DNA from 3 places in the Streptomyces sp. NPDC088261 genome. Region 3 is predicted to be linked to each of the others. Evidence: riboswitches for the same ligand, from Rfam matches in the RefSeq annotation. Region 3 holds a riboswitch; each other region holds the start of a gene.

Region 1 (9,312 bases), on a different contig from region 3:
GAGACGACCGAGCATCGTGGCCGAAAACGCTGTGACACTACAGAGGTCATGATCCGCCTCGCGGTTCCCCGCCCACGCACCAGCCCCGCCGCGGAGGGTGGTCGGGGAGGTTCGGTGGGCCCGGGGAACGCGGGAGGAATCCTCCTCGGGGAAGGCGAGGCGTCGAGGCGGTGAGGGGTCGCCCGCCGGACAATCGGCCTGAGCCGGATGTCGTCCGGACGCCCGTCGACCGCAAGGAGCGCAGTTCGTGAAAATCGGTATCGGACTCCCGAACCAGACCCGTGACGTGCGATCCACCGTCATCCCCGAGTGGGCCCGGCGGGCCGAGGAGGCCGGGTTCTCGACGCTGGGCAGCGTCGGCCGGATCGCCTACCCGGGGGTGATGGACACGGTGGCGCTGGCCGTCGCCGCAGGGGCCACGCGCCGTATCGGTCTCCTCAGCACCCTCCTGCTCGGCCCGGTGTGGCCCCCGGTCCTGCTGGCGAAGGAGGCGGCGAGCATCGACGGCGTCTCGGGCGGCCGGCTCACCCTCGGGCTGGGCCTCGGGGGGCGCCCGGACGACTTCGTCGTCGACGGTCTCGGCGCGCGCGGCACCGGCAAGCGGCTCGACCGGGACGTCGAGACGTACAAGAGCGTCTGGCGCGGCGAGGTGCCGGACGGCTGTGACAACCCGCTGGTGCCGGCGGGCACCCGTGAGGTGCCGCTGCTCTTCGGCGGCGGCGTACCGGCGTCCTTCGCGCGCGCCGCCCGGTCCGGTCAGGGGTACATCGGCGCTTCGCTGCCGCCCGCCATGATCGGTCCGGCTTTCGACGGGGTACGCGCGGCCTGGCGGCAGGCCGGCCGCCAGGGGTCGCCGTACCTGGTCGCCATCGCCTACTTCGCCGTCGCGGACGCGGAGGCGGGCACGCACAGCGTCCGTGACTACTACACGACGGCCGGTCCCGAGGCCGCCGAACTCCTGGCCTCCACCGTGCGGGGAGGGGCCGCGGCGATCAAGGAGGTGGTGCGGGCCTTCGAGGACCTCGGCGCCGACGAACTCATTCTCAATCCGACCAGTGATGACCTGGATGAAGTGGCGCGCCTGGCCGACATCGTCCTCTAGGGCGTGTCCGCGAAGGGGGGTCGCCCTGGGCCGGCCTCGTCGGCTGGCGCCCCGCCTGTGCCCCCGCCTCCGCCGGCGGGTGGGCGCCGACGGGGCGCCCGGTGGGCGGCGGGTGGGCGGCGCTCGGTGAGCGGTCGGTGAACGGTCGGGAGTAGCGGCCGGGAATGGCGGCCGGGAGTGGCGGTCGGGGTGGGTTTGTCCGGGGCGGGGGGCCGGGCCGGCAAAGAAGTGGGCCCCAGATGCTGCGGTCGGGGCGAGATCGTCGCACTCTTGGCCGTATGAATGACATACCGATCGTCGTACACCGGGCGTCCGGGACAGGCGGCCGTCGGGTCACCGTCCGCGGGCGCATCATGGGGCTCGCCCACTCGGACGACCACCTGGTCGAGTTCCTGCGCCTGGCCGGCCTGCCCGACGCGTGGGATCTCCTCGACGATCCCACCTGGGTGGAGTGGCAGGGCGGTCAGGCGCACGAGTACGCGGCGGGGTGAGGCGGCCCGTCCGGGGCGACCCGTCCGAGGTGACCCGTCCGAGGTGACCCGTCCCTCGCGGGCGTGAGCCGAGGCGGCCCGTCCCTCGTGGGCGTGAGCCCGTCCCTCTCCCCTCACCCCTTCTCGCGCGCCGCCCGCACGATCGGCGTCAGCTGCGTCAGGTTGTCGACCCGCCAGTCCGCCGCCGCGACCACCTCCGGGTCGTCCGCCCACCGGTAGCCCCACGGGCCGCGCCGCAGATGGGCCGTGCGCAGGCCGGCGAGCTGGGCGGGGAACAGGTCGTACGCGGGATGGTCCCCCACGTACAGCGTCCGCTCGGGCGGTGCCTGGGCCGCGTCCACGACCCGGGCGAAGAACTCCCGGGTCGGTTTGGCGACCTCCCAGTCGCCCGAACCGGTGACGAGGTCGGTCGGGAGGTCTAGGCGGCGCAGCAGCTCCAGGGCCCGTACGGTCTGGTTCCCGGCCAGGACGACCCGGACGCCGAGCGCCCGTAACGAGGCCAGAGCGGGCCGTACGTCCGGGTAGAGGTCCGACTCGTCGAGGTGTTCGCCGCGTCCCGCGCTCTCCCTGGCGCGGTACGCCTCGCCGATGTCCATGCCGGGTTTGATCAGCCGCAGGGCGTCGTCGCCGTCCCTGTTCTGCGCCGTCACGACACCGACCAGGGCGGAGATCGTGTGCCGGGGGACGCCGAGCCAGTCGGCCCAGGAGGCCCACTGCCGGTCGTCGCGTACGAGGGTCTCGCCGACGTCGAACACGATGGTTTCAATCACCGGTGCCACCCTAGGGGCTGACGGGTGGCGGTCAGGGGGACACGCTCTGCCGATTGTCAGTGGCCCCCCGTAGCCTTACCTCCATGTCCGCTTCATCGTTCGACTCGTCCGCGTCCTCCGGTACCGGCACCCCCGCCGGCGCTCCCGTGCGTTCCGCCGCCGTCGTCAATGTGGAGATCCGCGCCCTCTGGACGCGCGCCGGCGGCGCGCTGTCGGCCGCCGAGCAGGAGCGCTACCAGCGGCTTCTCGTGGAATGGGCCGCCGCCGTGCGGGCCGATGTGGTGGAAGCGGCGTAGGGCCAGTTCGGCAGGGGGAGGCGGGGCCCGGCGGCCCGGGGCACCCGTAAATGGGAATGATCTTGGTCTGGATGGCGTAGAGTCAGGTTTACCGACGCGGGGTGGAGCAGCTCGGTAGCTCGCTGGGCTCATAACCCAGAGGTCGTAGGTTCAAATCCTGCCCCCGCTACTCAGTAGGACCGAAGGCCCGGATCCCGGTGGATCCGGGCCTTCGGCGTTCGGGGCCTCCGCGCTCCCGGCGTCCGACGCTCCCGGCGTCCCCGCTCTCGGCGTCCCCGCTCTCGGCGTCCCCGCTCCCGGCGTCCCGCTCCCCGCGTTCCCGCGCGCGGTGACGCCTCCGCGCGGGCCGCCGCGTACGGTGAAGGGGCAGAGGTGGAGCGATCGGGCCGTAGCCCACTCGGTCGATGGCGACTCGCCGCCCGGCGCGGCGGCGACCAGCCTGAGACGAGCGCGGTACCGTCCGCGGCCGAAGCCGGACCGGGCAGGAGACCACAGGTGGGGAAGCTGAGGAAACCGGGGCTGAGAAGGCCGGGGAAGGGCAGCGGTGGCGCGGGCTCCGGCTCGGGCGGTACGCGCCCCGCCACCGGTACGCCCCGGCCGCCCGGCCCCGCCACCGGTGGTCCCGCCACCGGCCCCGCCGGCAGCTTCGGCACCCGCTTCGAAGGCGGCTTCGACCCCTCCGGCGGTACCGGCAGCACCCCGGTCGCGGCCACCGGCGGCCGGATCCCGGACGGCGGCTTCATCGACCGGGGCGTGACCGCCGAGCCCGGCCGTATCGGACGCAGGGTCGTCCGCTACCTGCCCGCGCTGGTGATCGTCGTCGGAGTGATCTTCGACTCGGCGACCCCCACCCGCTTCACCGCGTCGCCCTTCTTCTGCTCCGCGCCCCTGGTCGCGGCCCCGTTCTTCACCCCGCTGGGCACCCTGCTCACCGGCGTCGCCGCCCTCTGCACCGAACTGGTCCTGCGCCTCGTCGACGGTACGGTCGGCAGCGCCGACGCCATCACCGAGCTGCTGACGGTCCTCACCGTCTCCGTCCTCGCGCTCGGCATCAACCGGGTCGTGCGCCTGAGCGGCGAGCGCCTCGCGTCCGCCCGCATCATCGCCGAGACGGCCCAGCGCGCCGTGCTGCCCAGACCCGCCGACCGGATCGGCGGACTGCACATCGCGGCGCGGTACGAGGCGGCGCAGGAGGGGGCGTTCATCGGCGGGGACCTGTTCGCCGTCCAGGACACGCCGTACGGGGTGCGTCTGGTGGTCGGGGACGTACGGGGGAAGGGCCTGGAGGCGGTCGAGACGGTGGCGGTGGTCATCGGGGCGTTCCGGGAGGCGGCCGAACAGGAGGGGTCGCTGGAGGGGGTCGCGCAGCGGCTGGAGCGTGCCCTCAGACGGGAGGGGACGCGGCGGGACGGGGTCGACGTCTTCGAGGGCTTCACCACCGCCGTACTCGCCGAGATCCCGAACGGCGAGGCGGTGGTACGGCTGGTCAACCGCGGCCACCCCGAGCCGCTGCTGACCCACGCGGACGGCGCGGTGGTGATGCTGGCGCCCGGCGACCACGCGCTGCCGCTCGGGATGAGCGAACTGGGCGCGTGGCCGGACCGCGCGGACGAGGAGCCGTTCCCGCCGGGGGCGACCCTGCTCTTCTACACGGACGGCCTGTCCGAGGCGCGCAACGCGCTGGGCGTCTTCTACGACGCGCGGGAGCGGCTGTCCGGCCGGATCTTCCCGGGGCCCGACGAGATGCTGGACGCGCTCATCGGGGACGTACGCGTGCACACGGGCGGCGGCAACACGGACGACATGGCGCTGCTGGCGGTCAGCCGGCCCGTCCAGGGGCAGCCGGAACGGCGCAGGACGATGCCGGTCGTGCCCTAGGCATCCCTTCGTCCGCGCCGTCTTCGGGACGCTCCGTGATCGCCGCGTACCGCTCCGCACAACGTCTGACCGGCCGTCAGAAACCTCTGACCCCCCGGGTGGCCACCGGAGACGAGCAACTCGCCCGCTTGCGCCTCGATGTGTCCCGGTACGTCCGTTGCGGATTCGTTAACGATCATCCGGAACAGCTTGGAATAAAGCCCATGTCTCTATTAACGTTCGATAACGCAGCGCGGTCGTCCCAGCCGTCGTAAGGACGGCGCCGTGCCGCACGCGCCGAATCCCGCGAGGGAACCGGGGAACCACCAATTGGGGTGAATCGGGAGCTTCTTGCTGCCTTGTGCCGCGAGAGCACCCGTAGGAGACCTTCCTGCTCCGAACCCGTCAGCTAACCCGGTAGGCGAGAAGGAAGGAAAGGAGCGCGCCCCCGTGGCGTCCAACAAGCCTGCCCTCGAAGCCCCCTTCGAAACCGAAACCTTCGAACCGCCCGCCTTCGGCGCCGAAGCGGACCGGACCTGGGGCGAGTGGAATCCCACCGAGGACTCCCTGCTTCCCCCCGTACGAGGCAGGCACCGCGTCGCCAAGCAGCGCGGCCTCGCCCGCAGTTCCACGGTCCTCGGCGTCGGCGTCCTCGCCGCCGTCGGTGCGGGCGGCATCGCCACCGCGCAGGACAAGCCCGCCGTCTCCATATCCCTGCCCGATGCCATCACGGACAACCTTCCCGCGGCCAAGTCGTTGCCGGGCGTGGGTTCCCTGGGTACGGAAGAGGCCAAGCCGAGCGCCCTCGCCACGGACCCGCTGACCACGGCGGGCATGACCACCGCGGACTTCCAGTCGGGCGCCACCGACGCCGGCGAGGCGCTGCGCGCCCGGATCCTCCAGCAGGCCGAGTCGCAGCAGGCCGAGGCCGACGCCACGGCCAAGGCGGCCGAGCAGGCGGCGGCGGCCGAGAAGGCCGCGGCGGACGCGGCGAAGCGCCAGACCGAGGCCGAGAAGAAGATCCAGGCCGCGAAGGACAAGGCGGAGGCCGAGGCCAAGGCCAAGGCGGCCGCCAAGGCCGAGAAGGAGCGCCTGGCCAAGCTGGCCGAGAGCTACACCCTCCCCGTCGTCTCGTACACGATCACCTCCACCTTCGGCCAGGCCGGCTCCATGTGGTCCTCCGGCTACCACACCGGGCTGGACTTCGCGGCCCCGACCGGTACGCCGATCAAGGCGGTCCACAGCGGCACGGTCCAGTCGGCCGGCTGGTCGGGCTCGTACGGCTACCGGACGGTGCTGGAGCTGGACGACGGTACGGAACTGTGGTTCTGCCACCAGTCCTCGATGACCGTTACCGCCGGCCAGAAGGTCTCCACGGGCGAGGTCATCGGCCGCGTCGGCGCGACCGGCAACGTGACGGGCCCGCACCTGCACCTGGAGGTCCACGCCCCGGGCGGCACGGACATCGACCCGATGGGCTGGCTCCAGAGCAAGGGCCTCAACCCGTAGCAAGGGCCTCAACCCGCAGCGTTGTTGACGGGGGGCCGGAATGACGGGGGCCGGAATAGCGTCCGGCCCCCGCGTCGTTGGGGCAGTTCATGACAGATCTCCGTACCCTCGGCTCCTCCGACCTCCGGGTCTTCCCCCTCTCCCTCGGCGGCAACGTCTTCGGCTGGACCTCCGACGAGGCCGAATCCTTCGCCGTCCTGGACGGATACGCCGCCGTCGGCGGCAACTTCGTGGACACCGCCGACACGTACTCCTCCTGGGCCCCGGGCCACGAGGGCGGCGAGTCGGAGACCGTCCTCGGGAACTGGATCGCCGCGCGCGGCAACCGCTCCGAGGTGGTCGTCGCGACCAAGGTCGGCTCCCACCCCCGGTTCAAGGGCCTGCGGGCGGCCACGATCAAGGGGGCGGCCGAGGAGTCGCTGCGCCGGCTGCGTACGGACTACATCGACCTCTACTACACGCACTTCGACGACCCCGAGGTGCCGGTCGAGGAGATCATCACCGCGCTGGACCAGCTGGTGAAGGACGGCAAGGTCCGGGCGATAGCCGCCTCCAACCTCAGTACGGAACGGCTCGCCGCGTCCCTCGCCTTCTCCGAGAGCGAGGGGCTGGCCCGGTACGAAGTCCTCCAGCCGCGCTACAACCTGGTCTCCCGCGACACGTACGAGGGCCCGCTCCAGGACCTCGTGGCCGAGCATGGCCTGTCCACCGTGCCGTACTCCTCGCTCGCGGCGGGCTTCCTCACCGGCAAGTACCGCCCCGGGACGACGGTCGACAGCCCGCGCGCGGCGGGGGCGGGCGCGCACCTGGAGACCGAGCGCGGCCGGGCCGTGCTCGCCGCGCTGGACCGGGTCGCCGGGGCCCGCGGCGTCGAGGTCGGCACCGTAGCGCTGGCGTGGCTGGCGGCGCAGCCCACCGTGGTGGCGCCCCTGGCGTCCGCGCGGACCGTCGAGCAGCTGCCCGTACTGCTGGCGGCGACCGGACTGGAGCTGACGGCTGAGGAGTTGGCGGACCTGACCGCCGCGTCTGCTTAGCCTGTACGGGAGTTGTCAGTCGCGGTACGGGTTGTAGCCGTCGTAGTCGATGTACGGCGGCGGCACCCGTACCCGGCCCGTGGCCCGCGCCGCGTACGTGAGCGCGGGCCCCGCGATTCCTCTGCGCTGCCACAGGTGGTGCAGCAACTCCCGTTCCCGCTCGGCGAAGTCGGGCGCGCCGGCCTCCCGCTCGGCCCGGTGCCGCAGGAAGGCCAGGGACGTCGCGAACGCCTCGTACTCCCCGACGGCCCTGGCCGCCCGCGCCCCGTACGTACGGCCCGCGAAGTCCCGTGCCATCGTGCGCGCCCGCATCGAGGAGAGCGCGAGCGGCGCGGCGGGGACCAGCCAGCCGGCGGCGGAGTACGCGGGCAACTCGGCGGAGATCGTGCGCAGTTCGCGCTGCCTGCTCCAGATCGCCAGCCAGGTGACCAGACCGAGGACCGGGACCATGAACGCGGCGTACACCAGGTAGAAGCCGTACGGGCCGAAGAGCGACGTCGAGCCGTTCCACAGCGCGTGCAGGCCCATCGCCAGCACCAGGCCCAGCGCCGGCAACACCCCTCTGCGCAGCCTGCGGTGACGGGGTGTCACCGCCGCCAGCCCGAAGCCGATGCCCGTCAGCACGGTGAAGAGCGGGTGGGCGAAGGGCGACAGCACGATCCGTACGACGAAGGTGGCGACGGTCATCGAGGTGAGGCCGGAGCCGCCGGTGTACTGGTCCTCACCGAAGGCGTTGCCGAGATAGAGGATGTTCTCGGTGAACGCGAAGCCAGTGGCGGAGAAGCCCGCGACCACCACGCCGTCCACCAGCCCGGTGAACTCCCGTCTGCGGAACAGGAAGATCAGCAGGATCGCGCCGGCCTTCGCGCTCTCCTCCACGACCGGCGCTATCACCGTGGCGCCGAGGGACTCCGCGCCCCGTGGGTCGGCCGTCGCGCTGGCGATCCAGCGGGTGGCCAGGGAGTTGGCGAGGATCGCCACCAGGGCGGCGGCGCAGGCGCCCCAGGCGAACGAGAACAGCAGGTTGCGCCACGGGCCCGGCTCGACCCGGTCCAGCCAGCGGAAGACCGTCATGAGCAGCGGTACGGGCAGGACGGCGAGGCCGAGGCCGACGAGGAAGCCCTCGGTGCCGGTCTGGTCGCGGACGAGCAGGAGGATCACCAGCCCGCACAGCGCGAGCGTGGTGATCACCGCCGTCGCCCTGACCGCCCGGTGGGCCCAGAACGTACGGCGGCGCCAGAACACGCGGCGCGGCAGGGCGGGCCCGCCGTCGGGCGCGGGGGACTGCGGGGGCGGTGCTGACACCTGTCGACCCTAACCAGCGGCACCGGCGTCTGGCGACGGCGCCTGATCGACTACTCCGCGTCACCCGGGGGCAGTTGGGCCGCCGGGGTGGGGCGCGGGGCCGACGTGGGCGGGGGCGTGGACGCGGGCGCGGGCGTGGGCGCCCGGCGGAACAGCACGTCGTGCACCGCGTGCCCCTTGTCGAGCCCCTGGCCCTCGAACCGGGTCAGCGGCCGGTACGCGGGGCGCGGCGCGTAACCGCCGTCCTCCTGGGTGTTCTCGAAGCCGGGGTGGGCCGTGAGGAGTTCCAGCATCTGTTCCGCGTACGGCTCCCAGTCGGTCGCGCAGTGCAGTACGGCCCCGGGCCGCAGCCGGTCCGCGGCGAGGTCGAGGAACTCCGGCTGGATCAGCCGCCGCTTGTGGTGCCGGGTCTTGGGCCAGGGGTCGGGGAAGTAGACGCGCAGCCCGTCGAGGGAGGCGGCCGGCAGCATCTCCCTGAGCAGGATGATCGCGTCCCCGTTGGCGACCCGGATGTTGGACAGCCCGTTCCGCTCCGCGAGACGGATCAGGTTGCCCTGCCCGGGGGTGTGCACGTCCACGGCGAGGATCCCGGTGCCCGGGTCGGCGGCGGCCATCTGCGCGGTCGCCTCGCCCATCCCGAAGCCGATCTCCAGGACGACGGGCAGCCCGCCGAACAGCGCGGCCGGGTCGACGGCGCGCTGCCCGTCGACGTCGAGCCCCCAGGAGGGCCACTTGCGGCGCAGCGCGTCGGCCTGCCCGGCGGTCACCCGGCTACGGCGCGGCTGGAAGCTGCGGATACGCCGCTCGAAGTGCGACCCGGCCGGGTCGGCGGCGGGTCCGGTGCCGTTGGGGAACATCCGGCTCATGACCGTGCCGTGGTGGGCGGCGATCCGCTTGGCGGTGTTGTCCGTGGAGCGGGCGTCGTCGGCGGCGGCGCCGCTCGCGGGT
Region 2 (9,312 bases), on a different contig from region 3:
GACCTCTGTCGCGCCGGTCCTTTCCATGATCGCCAGGAGGATCAGGGACCCCGCGCCGATCACGTCGACCCGGCCCTCGTGCATCACCGGGATCGCCGCCCGCTCGTCGTGCGTGGCGTGCAGAAGGCGCTCGGTGATCTCCTTCACCCGCGCGAGGGGGACCCGGGAGCGGTGGATCGCGGCGGAGTCGTACGCGGGCAGGCCCAGCGCGATCCCGGCGACCGTGGTCACCGAACCGGCGAGCCCCACCAGCGTGCGCGGCTCCGCCAGCGGAACGGTCTCCCCCGCCAAATCCAGGGCCGCCTCGATGTCGGCGCGCATCGCGGCGACCTCGGCGGCCGTGGGCGGGTCGCTGAGGACGCCGTCGTGCAGGAGGTGCCGCTCGGTCAGCCGTACGCACCCGATGTCCACGGACCGTCCCGCCCTGACCCGGTCGTCGCCGACGACGAACTCCGTGGAGCCGCCGCCGATGTCCACGACCAGGCAGCTGTCCCGGACCGCCAGCTCGCTCGTGGCGCCGGTGAAGGAGAGCGCCGCCTCCTCGTCGCCCGTGACGACCTCGGGCTCGACACCCAGGATGTCCAGGACCCCCCGGACGAAGTCGTCGCGGTTCTCCGCGTCGCGGGAGGCGGAGGTCGCCACGAAGCGGATCCGCTCCACCGCGTGCTCGGCGATGACGTCCGCGTACTCCCGGCAGGCGGCGAAGGTGCGCTCCAGCGCCTCGGGGGCGAGCCGGCCCGTCCGGTCCACGCCCTGGCCCAGCCGGACGATCCTCATCCGCCGGTCCAGGTCGGTGAGTTCGCCCGTACCGGGATCGATGTCGGCGACGAGCAGGCGGATCGAGTTCGTACCGCAGTCGATGGCCGCAACCCTGGTCATGCGGGATTCCCCTCGGTCGCCCGGCTGTCCTGGGGGGTGGTCGGCCGGCTGTCCTCGGGGGTGGGCCGGCCGTCCTCCGGGAGGGCCCGGTCGTCGTCCGGGGCGGCCCCGCACGGCGTCACGCACGGGCCCTTGCGCCACCACTCCGGCAGCATCGCCAGCGCCTCGTCCCCCAGCGGGTTCACGCCGGGGCCCGCCGCCAGCGAGTGGCCGACCAGGACGTGCAGGCACTTCACCCGGTCGGGCATGCCACCGGCGCTGGGGAAGCCCTCCAGGACCTCGATGGCGTCCCGGCGGGCCAGGTAGTCCTCATGCGCCTCGCGGTACGCGGCGGCCAGTTCGGGATCGGTCGCCAGGCGCTCGGACATCTCCCTCATGACGCCGTTCGCCTCCAGCGTGCCGATGGCCGAGGCCGCGCGCGGGCAGGTCAGGTAGTACGTCGTCGGGAAGGGCGTGCCGTCGGGGAGCCGCGGGGCGGTCTCGACCACGTCCGGCTGTCCGCAGGGACAGCGGTGCGCGATGGCCCGCAGCCCGCGGGGCGGGCGGCCGAGCTGTTCCTTGAAAGCCGCGACGTCCGCCTCGGTGGGCTCGGTGCGTTCGGTCTGCGGAGGGGGCGTGTCCATGCCTGCCTAGGTTCTGCGTCGAGTGTTGCGTGTCCGGTGTTGCGTGTTGCCTGTCCGGTGTTACGTGTTGCGTGTCCGGTGTTTACGTGTCCGGGCGGTCCGCGTTGTCCACGCTGTCCAGCACGTTCGAGTACCAGGGGCGGTCGGCCGCGCCCTGGTCCTCGCGTTCCTGCCGCGCCGCGCCCGGGTCGATCATCGTGTAGCCGGTGTCCCCCGGCATCACGTAGTGAAGATGCTCGCGGGCCAGCCGCTCGATGTACGCGTCGTCCTGGAGGCGCGCCTTCTCGTCGCGCAGCTCCTCCACCCGCTCGCGCGCCTCGCGGGAAAGCTTCTCCTGGTCGGCGATCTCGTTCTGCTGCGAGACGTACTGGCGCATCGGATAGGCGAGCGCGACGACGAGCGTGCAGACGACGAGGGCGAGGAAGGCGGCGCGTCCGGTGAGCCGGGAGCGGCGGGCCTGGCGGCGGTTCTGCGAGCGGTAGACACGGGCCGCGGTCTGCTCCCCGAGCACCCGCAGCCTGGTCGCGGTGGAGAACCGGTCCCGGTTCCCGGCCATGGTCCGCCTCCCCTGTCACGTACGTACGTCCCCGGACACGGTACGGGACCGGGGACGGGGACGTACGGACGACGGGCTGGTCGGCGCCCGCCGAGCGGCGCGGCCGGCGGGCGCCGGGCGGCGCGGTCGGAGGCAGCCGACCCGGCGGGGTCAGCCCTTGAAGCGGGGGAACGCGCTGCGGCCCGCGTACACCGCGGCGTCGTCGAGGATCTCCTCGATGCGCAGCAGCTGGTTGTACTTGGCCACGCGCTCCGAGCGGGCGGGCGCGCCGGTCTTGATCTGGCCGCAGTTGGTGGCGACGGCGAGGTCGGCGATGGTGACGTCCTCGGTCTCGCCGGAGCGGTGGGACATCATGCACTTGAAGCCGCTGCGCTGGGCCAGCTCGACGGCGTCCAGCGTCTCGGTGAGCGAGCCGATCTGGTTGACCTTGACGAGCAGGGCGTTCGCGGAGCCCTCCTCGATGCCGCGGGCGAGGCGCTCGGGGTTGGTGACGAAGAGGTCGTCGCCGACGATCTGGACCTTGGAGCCCAGCTTGTCGGTGAGGACCTTCCAGCCGGCCCAGTCGTCCTCGTACAGCGGGTCCTCGATGGAGACCAGCGGGTAGGAGGCGACCAGCTCCTCGTAGTACTCGGTCAGCTCGGCGGCCGAGCGGGACTTGCCCTCGAACTCGTACTTTCCGTCCTTGTAGAACTCGGACGCGGCGACGTCGAGCGCGAGCGCGATGTCGCGGCCCGGCGCGTAACCGGCTTCCTTGATCGCTTCGAGGATGAGGTCGAGCGCGGCGCGGTTGGAGTCCAGGTTCGGGGCGAAGCCGCCCTCGTCGCCGAGGCCGGTCGACAGGCCCTTGTCCTTCAGGACGCGCTTGAGCGTGTGGTAGACCTCGGCGCCCCAGCGCAGGGCCTCGGAGAAGGACTCCGCGCCGATCGGGGCGATCATGAACTCCTGGATGTCCACGTTCGAGTCGGCGTGCGACCCGCCGTTCAGGATGTTCATCATCGGAACGGGCAGCAGGTGCGCGTTCGGGCCGCCGAGGTAGCGGAAGAGCGGCAGGTCGGACGCCTCGGAGGCGGCGTGCGCGACGGCGAGGGAGACGCCGAGGATGGCGTTGGCGCCGAGCGACGACTTGTCCGGGGTGGCGTCCAGGTCGAACATCGCCTGGTCGATGAGGCGCTGCTCGGTGGCGTCGTACCCGACCAGCTCCGGGCCGATCTGCTCGATGACGGCGAGGACGGCCTTCTCGACACCCTTGCCCTGGTAACGGTTGGGGTCACCGTCGCGGAGTTCAAGGGCCTCGAACGCACCGGTGGAGGCACCGGAGGGGACAGCAGCACGGCCGGTGCTGCCGTCGTCGAGGCCGACCTCGACCTCGACCGTGGGGTTGCCTCGGGAGTCGAGGATTTCCCGGGCTACGACGACGTCGATGGACGGCACGAGCATCTCCTTCATGGGATGTGACGCTTTGGGTGCGGGGCCGCTCGGCCGCGCGACACGAGCCTAACCGGCCCCGGCCCTCCGGCAGGCCGGTGCCCGCCCGCTGGGACGAAATGAAGACGTCATCCTGATGACACGGGGGCGAACGGCCCGCGGCCGGCTGTTCCGGCCGTACGACACCCGGGCGGCCGGAACGGGGAAACCCCGGCCCGCGCGCGTACGGGGGAAGAACGCGCGGGGCCGGGGTGGTCCGGGGGTGGGGCCACAAAGGGGGACGGATGGCCCCGGGGGGGGTGGGTCAGCTCAGGTGGAGCTGCTGGCCCGGGAAGATCACGTCCGCGTCGGCGACGATGTCCTTGTTCAGGTCGAACAGCTTCTTCCAGCCACCCTTGACGTGGTGACCGGCGGCGATCTTCGACAGGGTGTCGCCGGACTTGACCTTGTACTCGCCGTCACCCTTCTTGATCGTGGTGGGACGGCTCGTACCGCGCGAGGCCGGCTGCTCGGTGCTCCGCGTCGACGTCGACGGGGCGGACTGCTGCGGAGTGGACTGCCGCGGCGCCGACTGCCGCGGCTGCGCGGCGGGCTGCTCCGCCGGCTGCGACGGGGCGGCCGGGGCGGAGTCGTTCGAGGCGCCGGAGAGGCCCACACCACAGCTCGGCCACGCGCCCTTGCCCTGGCCCGCGAGGACCTTCTCGGCGACGGCTATCTGCTGCGACTTGGAGGCCTGGTAGGCGTTGGGCGCGTAGGCGGTGCCGCCGTACGCGGCCCAGGTGGACGGGGTGAACTGGAGCCCGCCGGAGAAGCCGTTGCCGGTGTTGATGGACCAGTTGCCGCCGGACTCGCACGCGGCGACCTGGTCCCACTCGGCGGTGGTCGCGGCGGAGGCGGACGTGGCGCCGAGCAGCGGGACCGCGACGGCGGCACCGGTCACCCCGGCGAGCGTGGCGTAGCGGACGGCCTTGGACGGACGGCGGTGCTTGGCCTTGGAACGCAGCATGAAGCTATCTCCTCACCGACGCCTGCGAGGTCAGCTGTCGGGTTCGGGCCAAGTGAGTTGCCCGGCCGCGTGCCAGTGGGGGCCTCCCGGCCCTCGCTGTACGCGGCTTCACCCCGAGCCGGTCGTCGGCCGTCTCTCGACGGCCGGGGCCGGCACCTAACCTGTGGGTCCCCCGCTCCTGCCTTCGGCGCTTGACGCGACGACTACTCCCCCCGACCGACGGCAGGATTCGGCGTGACGGTCGACGGGGCCCGCGGTGCGAGCGGTTCAGACCGTAGACACAGGTGCCCCTGATGTTCAAAGAACCCGATCCGGGAAAAATCGCCCGAACTCCCCTGTGTGCCTTCTGTGTTTTCGCAGGTGAGGGCCGAAACCGTGCCACCTGGGGGCCAAAGGTCCTCTGTTGAGACAAAGAGACCCTTGTCTCACTTGCGCAGAAGTGGACATAGGGCCTCCAACCGCCCCCGGAAACGGACCGGGGGCGGGCCGCGGGCCGGCCGGGGGCGGCCCGTCAACTGCTCCTACTTCACGCCGAGATCGACGGTCTGGCCAGGGAGGATGAGGTCGGGGTCGGAGCCGAGCGCGTCCTTGTTCGCCTCGTAGAGCGCGGACCAGCCGCCCTCGACGCCGTTCTCGTCCGCGATACGCCACAGGCAGTCACCGGGACGGACGACGTATTCGCCGTCGGCGGCGCCGGCGGCATCCGCCGTCACGCCTTCCGCGTCACGTGTCAGTCCGTCACCCCGGGAGGCGTGACGCCCGGATTCACGCTCTTCGCCCGAGTTGTCCGGCGTGAGGCCGGTCGCGCCGGGGGTCGCCGGGTCCTCGGGGGCCGCGCCGCCGCGGTGCTTGCCCTTGACGGTGTCCGTGGTGGCCCGGGAGGAGGGGGTGGCCGAGCGGGACGGGCTCAGGGTGCCCGCGTCCGTGGCGCCGCTCTCCGTACCGTCACCGCTGTCCCGTTCGCCGCCCGCGCTCTTCGCGCTGCCGGAGGGGGTGGTGCCGGCGGAGGGGGTGCTGTCGGGGGTGCTGGGGGTGGTGTCGGAGCCTTCCGCCCGGTCCGTGTCCGCCGCGCCGCCGGTGGACGCCTCGGGGCTCGCGGACTCCTCGACCGTCCCGGGGGCCGCCCCGGGGTCGACCAGCGGCTCCGCGGTGTCCTTCAGGAGTCCGGCGACGGGCGCGCAGCTGGCCCAGGCCGACGGGCCCTGCGCGTCGAGGACCTTCTCGGCGACCGCGATCTGCTGCGAGCGGCTGGCGAGGTCGGGGCGGGTCGCGTAGTCGCCGCCGCCGAAGTCGTCCCAGGTCTCCTGGGCGATCTGGAGTCCGCCGAAGAAACCGTTGCCGAGGTCCGCGCTCCACGCGCCCCCGCTCTCGCAGTCGGCGACGCGGTCCCAGGTGGAGGCGTCCGCCGCGCTGGCGGAGGTGGCGCCGAGGAGGGGGATCGCGATCGCGGAGCCGGTCACCCCCGCCGCGACGATCAGAGCGGGCGCCTGGCGGGGGCGACGGTGTCGGCCGTTCGCGGACATGCGGTTGCCTTCCGTGTGCCGTACGACGCAGGGAGCGTCACACGTGAAATCGACTACAGCGTGTGGCTGCTGAGCTGTCGGTGAAGGTAGCCGGACTCGAACGCTTGTCACAAGTCGATGCAGGGGAGATCACGTGAAAGTCACATTCCTGACGGTCCGTCAGTTATTTCATGGCGGTCAATCAGCTGGGCAAAGGCGTGAACTGCACCGGAAGTGTGCGCAATCCCCGCATGATGAGCCCGCCCCGCCACCGCAAATCGGCCGGATCTCCCGCAAGTCGCACGTCGGGCAGGCGCGTCAGCAGCGTGCCGAGCGCGGCCTGTCCCTCCAGGCGGGCGAGCGGCGCGCCGACGCAGTAGTGGATGCCGTGTCCGTAACCGAGATGCTGATTGTCACGCCGTGCGAGATCCAGCCGGTCCGGGTCCTCGAACCGCGCGGGGTCCCGGTCGGCCGCCGCGAGGACGACGAGGACCGGATCGCCGGTCGCGACCGCCTGTCCGCCGAGCGTCAGCGGCTCGGTGGCGTACCGCCAGGTCGCCAGCTCCACCGGCCCGTCGTACCGCAGCAGTTCCTCGACGCCGGTCGCCAGCAGGCCGCTCTCGCCCGCGTCGAGCGACGCCTGGAGCAGCGCGCGCTGCTCAGGGTGGCGCAGCAACGCGTACATGCCGTTCCCGATGAGGTTGACGGTCGTCTCGAACCCGGCGAAGAGGAGGATGAAGGCCATCGCGGCGGCCTCGTTCTCGGTGAGGTGCTCGCCCTGGTCGCTCGACCGGATCAGGTCGGTGATCAGGTCGTCGCCGGGGTTCTCCCTCTTACGGTGGATGAGTTCGGCGAGATAGCTCCGCATCTTCTTGACCGACCGCGCGACGCCGCCGCGCGGGCCGCCGCCGTGGCGGATCATCATCCCGGCCCAGTCGCGGAAGTCGTCCTGGTCCTCGCGCGGCACCCCGAGCAGGTCGCAGATCGCGTAGATGGGGAGGGGGAAGGCGAAGTCGTGGATGAGGTCCGCCTCGCCCTCCGCCGCGAAGCCGTCGATGAGGCGGTCCGTCAACTCCTGCACGCGTGGTGCGAATTGAGCCACGCGGCGGGGGGTGAACGCCTTGGACACGAGCCGCCGCAGCCGGGTGTGGTCCGGCGGGTCGATGTTCAGCAGGTGGGTCATCAGCTCGGCGTTGCGCTCCCCCGGGATCCCCGTCCTGCCCTTGGCGTGCGCCGACCCGGCGTGGTGGACGGGGTTCTTGGAGAGCCGGGGGTCGGCGAGCGCCCGCTTGGCGTCGGCGTACCGCGTGACGAGCCAGGCCTCCACGCCGCTGGGCAGCTCGGTCCGGTGGACAGGCGCGTGCTCGCGCAGCCAGGCGTAGGCGGGGTAGGGGTCGGTGGCGAACTCCCAGGTGAAGAGCTCGGGCGCGTCGGGGGTGGACATGCCTTGACAGTAATCGTGGCTGGTTCGGGCTGTCGGTTCGGGCGGTAGGTACGGGCTCTCGGTGCGGGCTGGCGGTACGGGGCTGTCGGTACGAGCTACTTCGCGAGGCCCTCCGCGGCGCGGATCGCGTCCCGGTACGCGCGCGCGGCGGCGCGCAGGGCCGTTTCCGGGTCGGTGCCGGCGCGCTCCGCCTCCATGGCCAGGGCGAGGAGTCGGTAGCCGATGCCGTCGCCCGCCGGGGGCGGTACGTCCAGTCCCGCCGTACGGACCCGGCCCGCGAGCTTCGCCGCCAGGGCGAGCCCGGGCTGGCCCAGCGGGACGCCGTCCGTGACCGAATCGCGCTGCTTCTCGATCGCCTTGGTCCGCAGCCAGTGCGCCTTGACGTCCTCGGGGGTCTCGGCGGTCTCGTCGCCGAAGACGTGGGGGTGGCGGTGGATGAGCTTGTCCACGAGCGTGCCGGCGACGTCGTCGATGGAGAACGGCTCGATGTCGTCGTCCAGGCCGTCCTGGGCGATGCGGGCGTGGAAGACCACCTGGAGCAGGACGTCCCCCAGCTCCTCGCGCAGCTCGTCGCCGTCGCCGTCCTCGATCGCCTCGACCAGTTCGTACGCCTCCTCGATGCCGTACTTGGCGAGGCCCTGGTGCGTCTGGACCGAGGACCACGGGCACTCGGCGCGGATGCGGTCCATGACCTGGACGAGGTCGAGGAGCCGGGCGCCGGGGAGGTCGTACGAGCCGGGGAGCAGTTCCAGGTCCGGCATCTGGACGCGGCCGGAGCCGGCCAGGCGGGCGAGGCCGTCGGTGAGGACGGCGTCCGTGCCGTCGCCGTCGGCGGTGGGGAGGACGACGACGGTACGGCCGCCGGCGCACTCCTCGACCAGCTCGTGGGCGGTGGGCGCGGTGTGCTCCACGGTGACGCCGGCCTCGCGGAGGTACGGGAGCTGCGGGTGCGCGGGGTCCGCGCAGAGGACGCGGTCGGCGGCGTGCAGGGTCTGCCAGGCGGGCCAGGAGAGGAGGCCGGGGGCGACACGGTGGCTGGCGGTGAGCAGAACGATGCGGCCGGGGGTGGCCGGGTCGTGGGGGGCGGGAGGTTCTTGGGTCACCCCTTGAACCTACCTCCGGAGCGTGCGGGGCCCGCCCGGCGGGCTTGTCCTCAATCGCCGGACGGGCTGGATGTGGCGGCCCGGTGGATGGGTGTCCTCAAACGCCGGACGGGCTTGATATGCGGCCGGACGCGCTTGATCTACGCGTCCGTCGGCTGTTCCTGCGGGGCCTCTTTGGTCACCTGGGTGATCCACGGGGTCTTCGCGTCGCCCAGCTGGACCTTGCCGTTGTCCCAGCTGCCGTAGCGCGGGTTCACGTCGATGCTCAGCTTCTTGGACGTCGCCGCCAGGCCCGCCACCAGCTTCTGCTGGCCCTGCGGGGTCATCGAGTCCGCGCCCAGCGCCGCGCCGACCTTCGTCAGCAGGACGTCACGGCGGATCGCGTCGTCGAGCTGGTCCGGGGTGACCGCGCCCTGCTGGAGCGCCAGCGCGAGGAACTGCTTCTCGCCGCCGGACTGCGCGACCGCCTGCTGCCGGGCCGCCTGGACCTCCTTGCGGCTCACCGTCACGCCGGCGTCGTCCGCCGCCCGCTGGAGGACGCGGTCGAAGATCATGCCGTTCAGCTTGATCTGGCTGAGCCTGCCGGTGTTCTTGATGAGTTCGGCCGACTCGGGCGACGCCTCCTGGGCGGTACGGACGTCCCGTACCGCTCCCTGGAGGGTGGACACCTCGATCCGCTGCCCGCCGACCACCGCCGCGGCCCCGGGATGGGCGTCGCTGCCGCAGGCGGTGAGCAGGGGAGCCGCGGCGAGGAGCGCGACGGAGAAGGAGAGC
Region 3 (9,312 bases):
ACGCTCACCGAGCTGTCGCATCTGCCGCACATCCGCCGGGTCGCCGTCCAGACGAACCTGAGCTGCCGCACCGACTGGCTGGCGGACGCCGATCCGGAGACGCTCGCCCTGTGGTGCACGTACCACCCGGGACAGACGCCGTACGACCGTTTCCTCGCCAAGTGCCACGACCTGGCGGCCCGCGGGGTGCGGTTCAGCGTCGGCGTGGTCGGCCTGTCCGAGCACCTGGAGCACGCGCGGAGGCTCCGCGCGGAGCTGCCGGAGCACGTCTACTTGTGGATCAACGCGGCCGAGGGGCACACGTACGGCGACGACGAGGCCGTCCGGTGGACGGACCTGGACCCGCTGTTCCCGTACAGCCGCCATCCACACCGCTCGGCCGGCCTGCCCTGCCGCACGGGCGAGTCGGTGATCTCCGTGGACGGCGACGGTACGGTACGGCGCTGCCACTTCGTCCGCGCCGAGCTGGGCAACCTGTACGACGGTTCGTACCGCGCGGCCCTGGGCCCCCGGGGCTGTCCGCTGGCCGTGTGCGACTGTCACATCGGCTATGTGCACCTGGAGACACTGCCGTTGTACGACGTGTTCGCGGGCGGGGTGCTGGAGCGCGTCCCGGCCGGCGGCATTGACGCGGGGTGAGACATGCCATCGGTCGAGTTCGGCTCGAACGGGAATGGCCCCGCCCGGTGAAAGGGAATCACCGGAGCGGGGCCGAAGTGAGCCCGGAAGGGATCAGATGACGACGCCCTGCTGGCGCAGGAAGGCCAGCGGGTCGACGTCGGAGCCGTAGTCGGGGCCGGTACGGATCTCGAAGTGCAGGTGCGGGCCGGTCACGTTGCCGGTGGCGCCGGAGAGCCCCAGCTGCTGGCCCTCACTGACGGTCTGTCCGGCGGAGACGGTGATCGAGGACAGGTGCGCGTACTGCGAGTACATGCCGTCCGCGTGCCGGACGACGACCTGGTTGCCGTACGAGCCGCCGTCACCGGCGGTCACGACGGTGCCCGCGCCGACGGCCTTCACGACGGTGCCCGAGGGCGCCAGGAAGTCCACGCCGGTGTGGTAGCCGCTCGACCAGTTGCTGCCCGAGGCGTGGTACGGCGTGCCGATGGCGATGCCGGAGACCGGCAGCGTGAAGGCGGACGCCTTCACGGCCGGGGCCGCCTTCTTCACGGGCGCCGCCTTCTTCACCGGCGCGGCCTTCTTGAGCGCGGTGCGCTCGGCGGAGCGGGAGGCCGTGGTGGGGGCCTTGGCGCGGTCGGCCGCGGGGGCCTTGGCGCCGAGGGTCAGCTTCTGGCCGGGGTGGATCAGCGACGGGTCGGAGCCGATGACGCGCCGGTTGTCCGCGTACAGCTTCTTCCAGCCGCCCGCGACCTTCTTCTTCTTGGCGATCTTCGACAGGGAGTCGCCGGAGACCACGCGGTAGGTGGCGGCGGTCTTCGCGGCGGCGGCCCGCGTCACGGACGCGGGAGCGGCGTGGACGGCGGACGCGGGGGCCGCGGTGACGGATCCGGCGGCGGCCGGTGCGGCGTGCGCCCCGGTGGCGCCGATGAGCGGAAGCACGACTGCGGCTCCGCCCGTTCCGGCCAGGACGAATCCGCGGGTGATCGGGTTGCTCTTGGGACGGCGGTGCTTACCCTTGCCGGGCATGGCGAATTCCTCTCCGGCGCCTACGAGGTGAGCTGTCGGGTTCGGGCTGGAGATGCCCGGTCGCGGTTGCCGCGCGACTTCACCCCAAGCCGCCCGCGGAAACGGAACGGCGTACTACCTGGGTCCCCCGCTCCTGCCACGCGTGGATGGTCGGTGGGTGCGAATTCCGGGCGGCGGCAGGATTAGGCGTTCCGCTCGGATTGAGGGTGAACGTAAGCCGACGCGGAGGGCCGGTACAAGCCACCGGTACCTCGCATTCGTGCACGCTCCGATATCTTCCGGCCTTTCCGGTCACCCTGCGTGGATATGCGATCTTCGCTTTCCTTCTGACGGCGCAATTCCGTTTTCCGTCACCGCCACGCACCGTCACGGATATGATCCTGCTCACGAGCCGAGGACCATCTCCCCCTCGATCGGGGCAGGTTATGCGCAATGCCCCAATACGGACAGATGCCGCCAATTACCCAATGACCCATGTCGTAGGGTCGCACTCGACATCGTCGGCGAGCCGCGCCGACGGCAGACACGGAGGAGCAGCCCGTGACCCAGAATCTGCCGCACGTACCGCCGGTCGAGCCGGAGCTGACCGGGGTACGCAACTTCCGCGACGTGGGCGGGCTGCCGACCACGGACGGCAGGAGGGTCAGGTACGGGCGGCTCTACCGCAGCGGGCACCTCGCGTCGGCCACCCCGGCGGACGCCGCCCACCTGGCGTCGCTGGGCCTGCACACGGTCTTCGACTTCCGCAACGCGGCCGACGTGCGCCTGGACGGGGAGGACATCGAGCTGCCCGGCGTACGGAACGTGAACATCCCGCTCACGGACCCGGCGGACGGCGCCGAGTTCTGGCGGATGGTCCGGGACGGCGACCTCGACCAGCTGCGCTCGCTGCTCGCGGACGGGAAGGCGGTGGCCCGGATGATCGGTTCGTACCGCGCGATCATCAGGGACCGCACCGCCGAGCACAGCAGGGTCCTGCACGCGCTCGCCGACAACAACGTCCCCGCGCTGATGCACTGCGCGGCCGGCAAGGACCGCGCCGGCCTGTCCGTCGCGGTGTCGCTGCTCGCGGTCGGGGTGGAGCGGGACGCGATCGAGGAGGACTACCTCAAGTCGAACGAGCCGAGCCGCCGCTACCAGGTGCGCCGCAGCGACACCTCACCCGCCGGGAGGTCGGCGGAGGTGATGGAGCTGCTCGGTCCGCTCTTCGACGCGCGCGCCGCGTACCTCGAAGCGGCCTTCGACACGATCACGGCCACCTGGGGCTCGACCGACCGCTACCTCTCCGAGGGCCTCGGGCTGGCCCCGGAGACCCGTGAACGGCTGCGGGAGGGCCTGCTGGACGCGTCCTAGGACGCGCGCGGGAGCGGCGCCCTAGGAGCCGACGCTGAACAGCAGGTAGAGGAAGCCCGCGAAGAGGTGGCCGGCGATCAGGTAGGCGAAGAGGCGGATGACCAGCCCCCGGGGCAGAGTGCGGTTCTTCTTGTTCTCCGGCATGGTGCCGAACCTTTCTCGAAGGCCGTCGGTGACGCTCGGCGAAGCCGTCAGTGGAGATCGGCGGCGGGGCTCTGGAGCAGGGTGTGGACGAACAGCAGCTCGGTCCCGCCGGGGTCGGCCGCGGCGAGCCGGTGCGGGGTCAGCGAGTCGAAGTGCGCGCTGTCCCCGGGGCCGAGGACGTGCACCGCGTCGCCGAGGCCGAGCCGCAGGCGCCCGCGGAGCACGTAGAGCCACTCCTCCCCCGGGTGCACGCGTACGAGATCGCCCTGCGCCCCGTACGGCACCACGACTCGCAGCGGCTGCATGGCCCGGCCCGAGCCGCCCGCGCGGTGGTACGTCCAGCCGTCGGCCTCGACCGGCTCCTGGCGTCCCGCGCGGACGACGGGATCGCGCTCGGCGGGCGCCTCGCCGAGCAGGTCGGCCACCGTCGTGCCGTAGATGCGGGCCAGCGCCAGCAGCATCGGCAACGAGGGCTGGCGGCGGCCGGTCTCCAGCCGGGAGAGGTGGGCGGGTGACAGGCCCGCCCGCGCGGCGACGGTCTCCAGCGTGAGCCGGCGGTCGCGGCGCAGCTCGCGCAGGCGCGGGGCGACGTCGGGGAGTGTTTCCGGTACGGCGTCGGGCATGATGTCCGGCGTGGCGTTCGGCAGCTCGTCGGACCGGCCCGAAGCCGCGCCCTCAGGCGTGTTCATGCCTCTATTGCGCCAGGGACGTGCCTCGGAGGCAACTTTTTTGCCTCCGAGGCAAAATCGCCCCGAACCCAGCCGCCCGCTACCGGTTCGCGACGGCCTGCTTCACCAGCGTCCGGCCGAAGTCCCACATCAGCCCGCCGCCGCCGTGCGCGTCGTCCATCACGGCCGTGAAGGCGTCCACGAAGCGCTCGACCTCCCGCTCGCCGATCGTCAGGGGCGGAATCAGCTTGATCACTTCCAGGTGGTCGCCGGAGACCTGGGTGAGGATCCGGTGCTTCTGGAGCAGCGGTACGACGACCATCTGGGCGAAGAGCCCCTTGCGGGCGGCCTGGAGCATGGTCCAGCGCCCCCGCAGCTTGATCGAGCTGGGCCGGCCGAACTCGATCCCGATCATCAGCCCGCGCCCGCGCACGTCGTGCAGCAGTTCGTAGCGGTCCACGAGCGCCGCCAGCCGGGTCCTGAGCAGGTCGCCGGTGACCCGCGCGTTGGCGACGACCTGCTCGTCCTCGATCACCGACAGGACGGCCAGGCCCGCCGCCATCGCCTGCGCGTTGGAGCCGAAGCTCGCCGAGTGGACCAGCACCCGGTCCATCGACGAGTAGACCTTCTTGAAGATCCAGTCCCGGCCGACGGTCGCGCCGACGGGCACATAGCCGCCGGACAGCGCCTTGGCCACACAGATGAGGTCGGGCTCGACGCCGTCCTCGTGTTGGTACGCGTAGAAGTCACCGGTCCTGCCGAGGCCGGTCTGCACCTCGTCCACGATGAGCAGGCTCTTGTGACGGCGCAGCAGCTCCTGGGCCCCGCGCAGGAAGCCGGGCGGTGCCGCGTACACCCCCTTGCCCTGGATCGGTTCGACCACGAACCCGGCGACGTCGCCGCGCTTCAGCTCGCGCTCCAGCGCGTCGAGGTCGCCCATCTCGATCGCCGTGTCGGGCAGCAGCGGCGCGAAGCCGTCCCGGAAGCCGTCCTCGCCGTTGACGGACAGCGAGCCGGTGGTCAGCCCGTGGAAGGCGTGGGAGCAGTAGAGGATCCTGGGGCGGCCGGTGGCGTACCGCGCGAACTTCAGCGCCGTCTCGACGGCTTCCGTACCGCTGTTGCCGAAGAACACCCGGTCCAGGTGCGGGCTGTGGGCCAGCAGCTTCTCCGCGAGCAGCCCGGGCAGCGGCTGGCAGTCGAAGCGGGTGAGGTCGGCGAGCGAGGCGTCGAGGACGTCGTGCAGCGCCTTCCGTACGACGGGGTGGTGGCGCCCGAGCCCCATCACGCCGAACCCGGCGAGCATGTCCAGGTAGTCGTTGCCGTCCGCGTCCCAGAAGTAGGCGCCCTCGGCCCGTTCGTAGACGCGGTCGAAGCCGATGGTGTGGAGCATGCGCGGGAGTTGGTGGTTGAGGTGCTTGGTGTGCAGGTCGTACCGCTCGGCGCCGCGCTCCGCGAGCAGCCGTGCCAGGTCGAAGTCTTTGGTCATCCGGTGTTCCCCTTCCGCGTCGACGGGCCGCCCGAGCCCCCGCCGCCGCCGGACGGGCCGGCGGCGGCGGGGGTAGGAGCCTGCGTCAGCGCGTTCCGCCGACCGTCTCGCGGACCGCCCGCAGGGACTCCTTGAGGGAGCCCATGGTGGCGAGGACGGCCGTCGGCTCGTAGCCGCAGTGCGCCATGCAGTTGGCGCACCGGGGGTCCTTGCCGCGCCCGTACTTCTCCCAGTCGGTCTCCTCGATGAGCTGCCGGTACGTCGGGACGTACCCGTCGCTCATCAGGTAGCAGGGGCGCTGCCAGCCGAAGAGGGAGTAGTTCGGGATGGCCCAGGCCGTGCAGGGGAAGTCGGCCTTGCCTTCGAGGAAGTCCAGGAAGAGCGGCGAGTGGTTGAGGCGCCAGCGCCTGCGGTTGCCGCCGGAGAACGCCTTCTTGAACAGCTCCCGCGTCTGTTCGACACCCAGGAAGTGCTCCTGGTCGGGGGCCTTCTCGTAGGCGTAGGCGGGCGAGATCATCATCTCGTCCACCTTCAGGTCGTCATTGAGGTAGTTCAGCACCTCGATGATGGTCTGCGGGGTGTCGGTGTTGAAGAAGGTCGAGTTGGTGGTCACCCGGAAACCGGCCGCCTTGGCCGCCTTGATGGCCGCCACCGCCTCGTCGAACACCCCCTCCTTCGCGACGGACTCGTCGTGCCGCTCCCGCAGCCCGTCGATGTGCACGGCGAACGCGAAGTACGGCGACGGGGTGAACTTGTCGAGCTTCTTGCGCATCAGCATCGCGTTGGTGCACAGGAAGACGTACTTCTTCTTGGCCACCAGCTGCCGGACGATCTCGTCGATCTGTGGGTGCATCAGCGGCTCGCCGCCGGCGATGGAGACCATCGGCGCCCCTGACTCCAGCACCGCGCCGACCGCCTGGGCAACGGGCATCCGCTGCTTGAGCACGCCGGCCGGGTGCTGGATCTTGCCGCAGCCCTCACAGGCCAGATTGCAGGCGAACAGTGGTTCGAGCTCCACGATGAGCGGGAACTTCTCCCGCTTTCTGAGCTTCTGTTCAGCCAGATAAGTCCCGACCCTGATGGTCTGGCGAAGCGGCATGGCCATCTAGCTCACCTCCTGGGGAGCAGCAAAGAACGGTGCCATTCATAAAAAGCTGGAAGGACGGCACGGAGAACACGGAAAGCCGATATTCCACCGCGCACCGTGCCGATCCGGACGAGCTCGTGCTCCGGGGCGTCCACGACCACCCGGACGGCGGCAACCGGACGGGGTCCGGCACGCAGAGCGGTACGGAGTGTCGTGGCGGACTCCATGTCCACCGCGACCGCCCCGGTGGTACGCAGCGCGACCCGCTCCTCGCCGCGCACCACATGATCGGAGCCGGTCAGCGGTCCGGTGTGGACCGCGTGTCCCGGTACTGCGCGTGTCAGCGCCTCGACGAGCAGCCCGGTGGCCGTGCAGGGCGTGGAGCCGCCGGCTCCCCGGGTCTCGTCGGCGACGATCAAATCCCCGGGGTTCATCCCGGGAGCGAGGCCGGCACAGAAGCCGGACGCGATGACGGCCGCGTCCCTGTGCCTGGCCTCGCCGAGCGCGCGTGCCACCGCGTGCTCGGCGTTCTTGGGTCCCATGCCCGTCCGCAGGACGGTCACGGGACCGGCCGCGTCGGCGCGCCCGCCGGTGCGCAGCGCGAACCGCTCGATGCCCAGGGCGCAGGCGATCAGCAGGCCGAAGGGCTCGTCCATCAGCTCCCCTTGCGGCTGATCGCGCCGCTGGCCAGGGGCTCGCCGTTGACGTACCGGCCGAGGGCCGTGAGCGGGAAGACCTGCCGGTAGAGGTGGTAGTTGATGGAGAAGTCCCACGGGAAGCCGGTGCCGGTGAAGTACGGCTCGTCCCAGGACCCGTCCTCGCGCTGGGTCTCGGCGAGCCAGGCGACGCCCCGCTCGACGGCCGTGCTCTCCCGGCCGCCGGCCGCGAGGAGCGCCAGCAGCGCCCACGCGGTCTGGGAGGCGGTGGAGACACCGTGCCCGATCCACTTCTCCTCGCGGTACGAGCGCAGGTCCTCGCCCCAGCCTCCGTCGTCGTTCTGCACGGATTCGAGCCAGCGGACCGCCCGGCGGATCGCGGGGTGGGTGACCGGCAGCCCGGCGGCGGTCAGGGCGGGCACCACCGAGCCCGTACCGTAGACGTAGTTGACGCCCCAGCGGCCGAACCAGGCCCCGGACGCCTCCTGTTCCGCCAGGAGCCACTCGATGCCCCTGCGGGTGTCGGGGTGTTGGGCCATCCCCTCGTACGCCAGCATCTCCACGACGTGCGCGGTGACGTCGGCGGACGGCGGGTCGATGACCTCGCCGAAGTCGCAGAACGGCATCCGGTTGGGGAACGGACTGGTGTTGTCGGCGTCGAACGCCGCCCACGCCCCGTTCCTGGACTGCATGCCGAGCGTCCACCGGGTACCGCGCTCGACGGCAGCGTCGAGCCGCGCGGGCGCCGGGTGTCTGACCCGGCGCAGCGCGAGGATCACCTCGGCGGTGTCGTCGATGTCCGGGTAGTTGTCGTTGTGGAACTCGAAGGCCCAGCCCCCGGGGGCCAGTTCGGGTCTGCGTACGGCCCAGTCCCCCGGCCGGGAGATCTCCTCGGCGATCATCCAGTCGGCGGCCTTGACCAGCGCCGGATGGTCGGGGCTCAGGCCCGCGTCGGCGAGGGCGATGGTGGCCAGGCAGGTGTCCCAGACCGGGGACTGGCAGGCTTCGATCATCCGCGCGCCGTCCTCGCGCCACACGGCGAACCGGTCGAGCGATTCGAGGCCCGCGCGCATGATCGGGTGGTCCAGGTCGTAGCCGAGGAGGTGCAGCGCGATCACGGAGTAGACGGCGGGCGGCTGGATCCCGCCCCAGGCGCCGTCGTTCTCCTGCCGCTCGATGATCCAGCGGGCGGCCGCGTTCATCGCGATCCTGCGCACACGGCGCGGCGCGACCTTGTGGTAGGCGTGCAGAACCTTGTCGAGGCGCTGGAACACACCGTCCCAACTGGCCACCGGCGCGAGCGGCTTGACGGGGTTGGGGGCTCCGGCGTCGGTGTGCAGTTCGTCGAGCGGGAAGGGGGCGGGCCGCACGGGCCGCTTCGCCGAGACGATGGTGAGCGGCACGATGGTCTGCCGGGCCCAGCAGCCGAAGTCGTAGATGTTGAGCGGGAACCACTTGGGGAAGAAGATGAGTTCGGGGGGCAGTTCGGGGAGGTCGTCCCACTTCCACCAGCCGAAGAGGGCCAGCCAGATCCGGGTGAAGACGCGGGCGGCGGCGATGCCGCCCTGCTCCCGTACCCAGGTGGCGGCGCGTTTCATGTGCGGGTCGTCCGGGCTGTCCCCGGCGAGCCGCAGGGCCACGTACGCCTCGATGGTGGCGGAGAGTTCGGGGGGGCCGCCGTAGAAGGTGGCCCAGGTGCCGTCCGCGCGTTGCTGGCCGCGGATGAACAGGCCCGCGGCCTCGGTGGTGCGCGGGTCCTGGACCCCGAGGAACTGACGGAGCAGCAGGTCCTCGGCGTCCATGGTGACGTTCGTCTCCAGGTCGCCCTTCCACCAGCCCTGGGCGTCCTGTTGGCCGAGCAGGTGCTCGACGGATCGTGCGGTGGCCCGCCGGGCGGCCGTCAGGAGGGCGCCCGCCGCGGCGGTAGTCGTGTCGGTCGGTTCACTGGCCGCGGCCGCGCGGGGTCCCACGGCCCCGGTGCTTCCGTCGGTCGTCGCTGTCATGGCTTCCCCTTCGTGCAGTGGTGCTTCTGCTGTGCTGGGGTCTCCGTCGTCCATGCCCGGTCGGGCTGCCGCGAGGGCTGTGCCCTAGGGGCCGTGGACGGCGACTGCGAGGCATATGGGAATAATGATCATCTCTTTCGTACGACGACGAAGTCGGCGAGCGCGGTGAGCTGCCCCCTGACCTGTTCCGGCATGTCCACGGCGTCCAGCGCCTCGATGGCGACGGTGTGCTGCCTGCGGGCCTCCTGCGAGGTCCACTCCCGGCCGC

Evidence for each region. Region 3 has a riboswitch for cyclic di-AMP ahead of ACIODU_RS04065 (peptidoglycan DD-metalloendopeptidase family protein). Riboswitches for the same ligand answer to the same signal wherever they lie in the genome.
Region 1: another riboswitch for cyclic di-AMP. It lies ahead of ACIODU_RS03855 (M23 family metallopeptidase); the one in region 3 lies ahead of ACIODU_RS04065 (peptidoglycan DD-metalloendopeptidase family protein).
Region 2: another riboswitch for cyclic di-AMP. It lies ahead of ACIODU_RS28685 (transglycosylase family protein); the one in region 3 lies ahead of ACIODU_RS04065 (peptidoglycan DD-metalloendopeptidase family protein).

What each region holds. Positions count from the first base shown of each region.
Region 1 covers NZ_JBIURL010000001.1:888,769-898,080, forward strand. The annotation lists gene ACIODU_RS03825 (LLM class flavin-dependent oxidoreductase) at 248-1,102, shown strand; gene ACIODU_RS03830 (hypothetical protein) at 1,381-1,593, shown strand; gene ACIODU_RS03835 (HAD family hydrolase) at 1,707-2,360, opposite strand; gene ACIODU_RS03840 (hypothetical protein) at 2,447-2,659, shown strand; tRNA gene ACIODU_RS03845 (tRNA-Met) at 2,755-2,828, shown strand; gene ACIODU_RS03850 (PP2C family protein-serine/threonine phosphatase) at 3,401-4,537, shown strand; cyclic di-AMP (ydaO/yuaA leader) riboswitch at 4,802-4,955, shown strand; gene ACIODU_RS03855 (M23 family metallopeptidase) at 4,967-6,025, shown strand; gene ACIODU_RS03860 (aldo/keto reductase) at 6,115-7,059, shown strand; gene ACIODU_RS03865 (PrsW family intramembrane metalloprotease) at 7,075-8,364, opposite strand; gene trmB (tRNA (guanosine(46)-N7)-methyltransferase TrmB) at 8,415-9,230, opposite strand.
Region 2 covers NZ_JBIURL010000019.1:12,232-21,543, reverse strand. The annotation lists gene ACIODU_RS28705 (exopolyphosphatase) at 1-879, opposite strand, end outside; gene ACIODU_RS28700 (DUF501 domain-containing protein) at 876-1,502, opposite strand; gene ACIODU_RS28695 (septum formation initiator family protein) at 1,585-2,058, opposite strand; gene eno (phosphopyruvate hydratase) at 2,209-3,495, opposite strand; gene ACIODU_RS28685 (transglycosylase family protein) at 3,788-4,489, opposite strand; cyclic di-AMP (ydaO/yuaA leader) riboswitch at 4,494-4,689, opposite strand; gene ACIODU_RS28680 (transglycosylase family protein) at 5,011-6,012, opposite strand; gene ACIODU_RS28675 (cytochrome P450) at 6,194-7,435, opposite strand; gene ACIODU_RS28670 (nucleoside triphosphate pyrophosphohydrolase) at 7,531-8,538, opposite strand; gene ACIODU_RS28665 (SurA N-terminal domain-containing protein) at 8,679-9,312, opposite strand, start outside.
Region 3 covers NZ_JBIURL010000002.1:22,442-31,753, reverse strand. The annotation lists gene ACIODU_RS04070 (STM4011 family radical SAM protein) at 1-639, shown strand, start outside; gene ACIODU_RS04065 (peptidoglycan DD-metalloendopeptidase family protein) at 733-1,647, opposite strand; cyclic di-AMP (ydaO/yuaA leader) riboswitch at 1,652-1,813, opposite strand; gene ACIODU_RS04060 (tyrosine-protein phosphatase) at 2,188-3,000, shown strand; gene ACIODU_RS04055 (DUF6126 family protein) at 3,022-3,144, opposite strand; gene ACIODU_RS04050 (helix-turn-helix domain-containing protein) at 3,192-3,767, opposite strand; gene ACIODU_RS04045 (aspartate aminotransferase family protein) at 3,913-5,298, opposite strand; gene hpnH (adenosyl-hopene transferase HpnH) at 5,384-6,403, opposite strand; gene ACIODU_RS04035 (1-hydroxy-2-methyl-2-butenyl 4-diphosphate reductase) at 6,409-7,041, opposite strand; gene shc (squalene--hopene cyclase) at 7,041-9,044, opposite strand; gene ACIODU_RS04025 (polyprenyl synthetase family protein) at 9,173-9,312, opposite strand, start outside.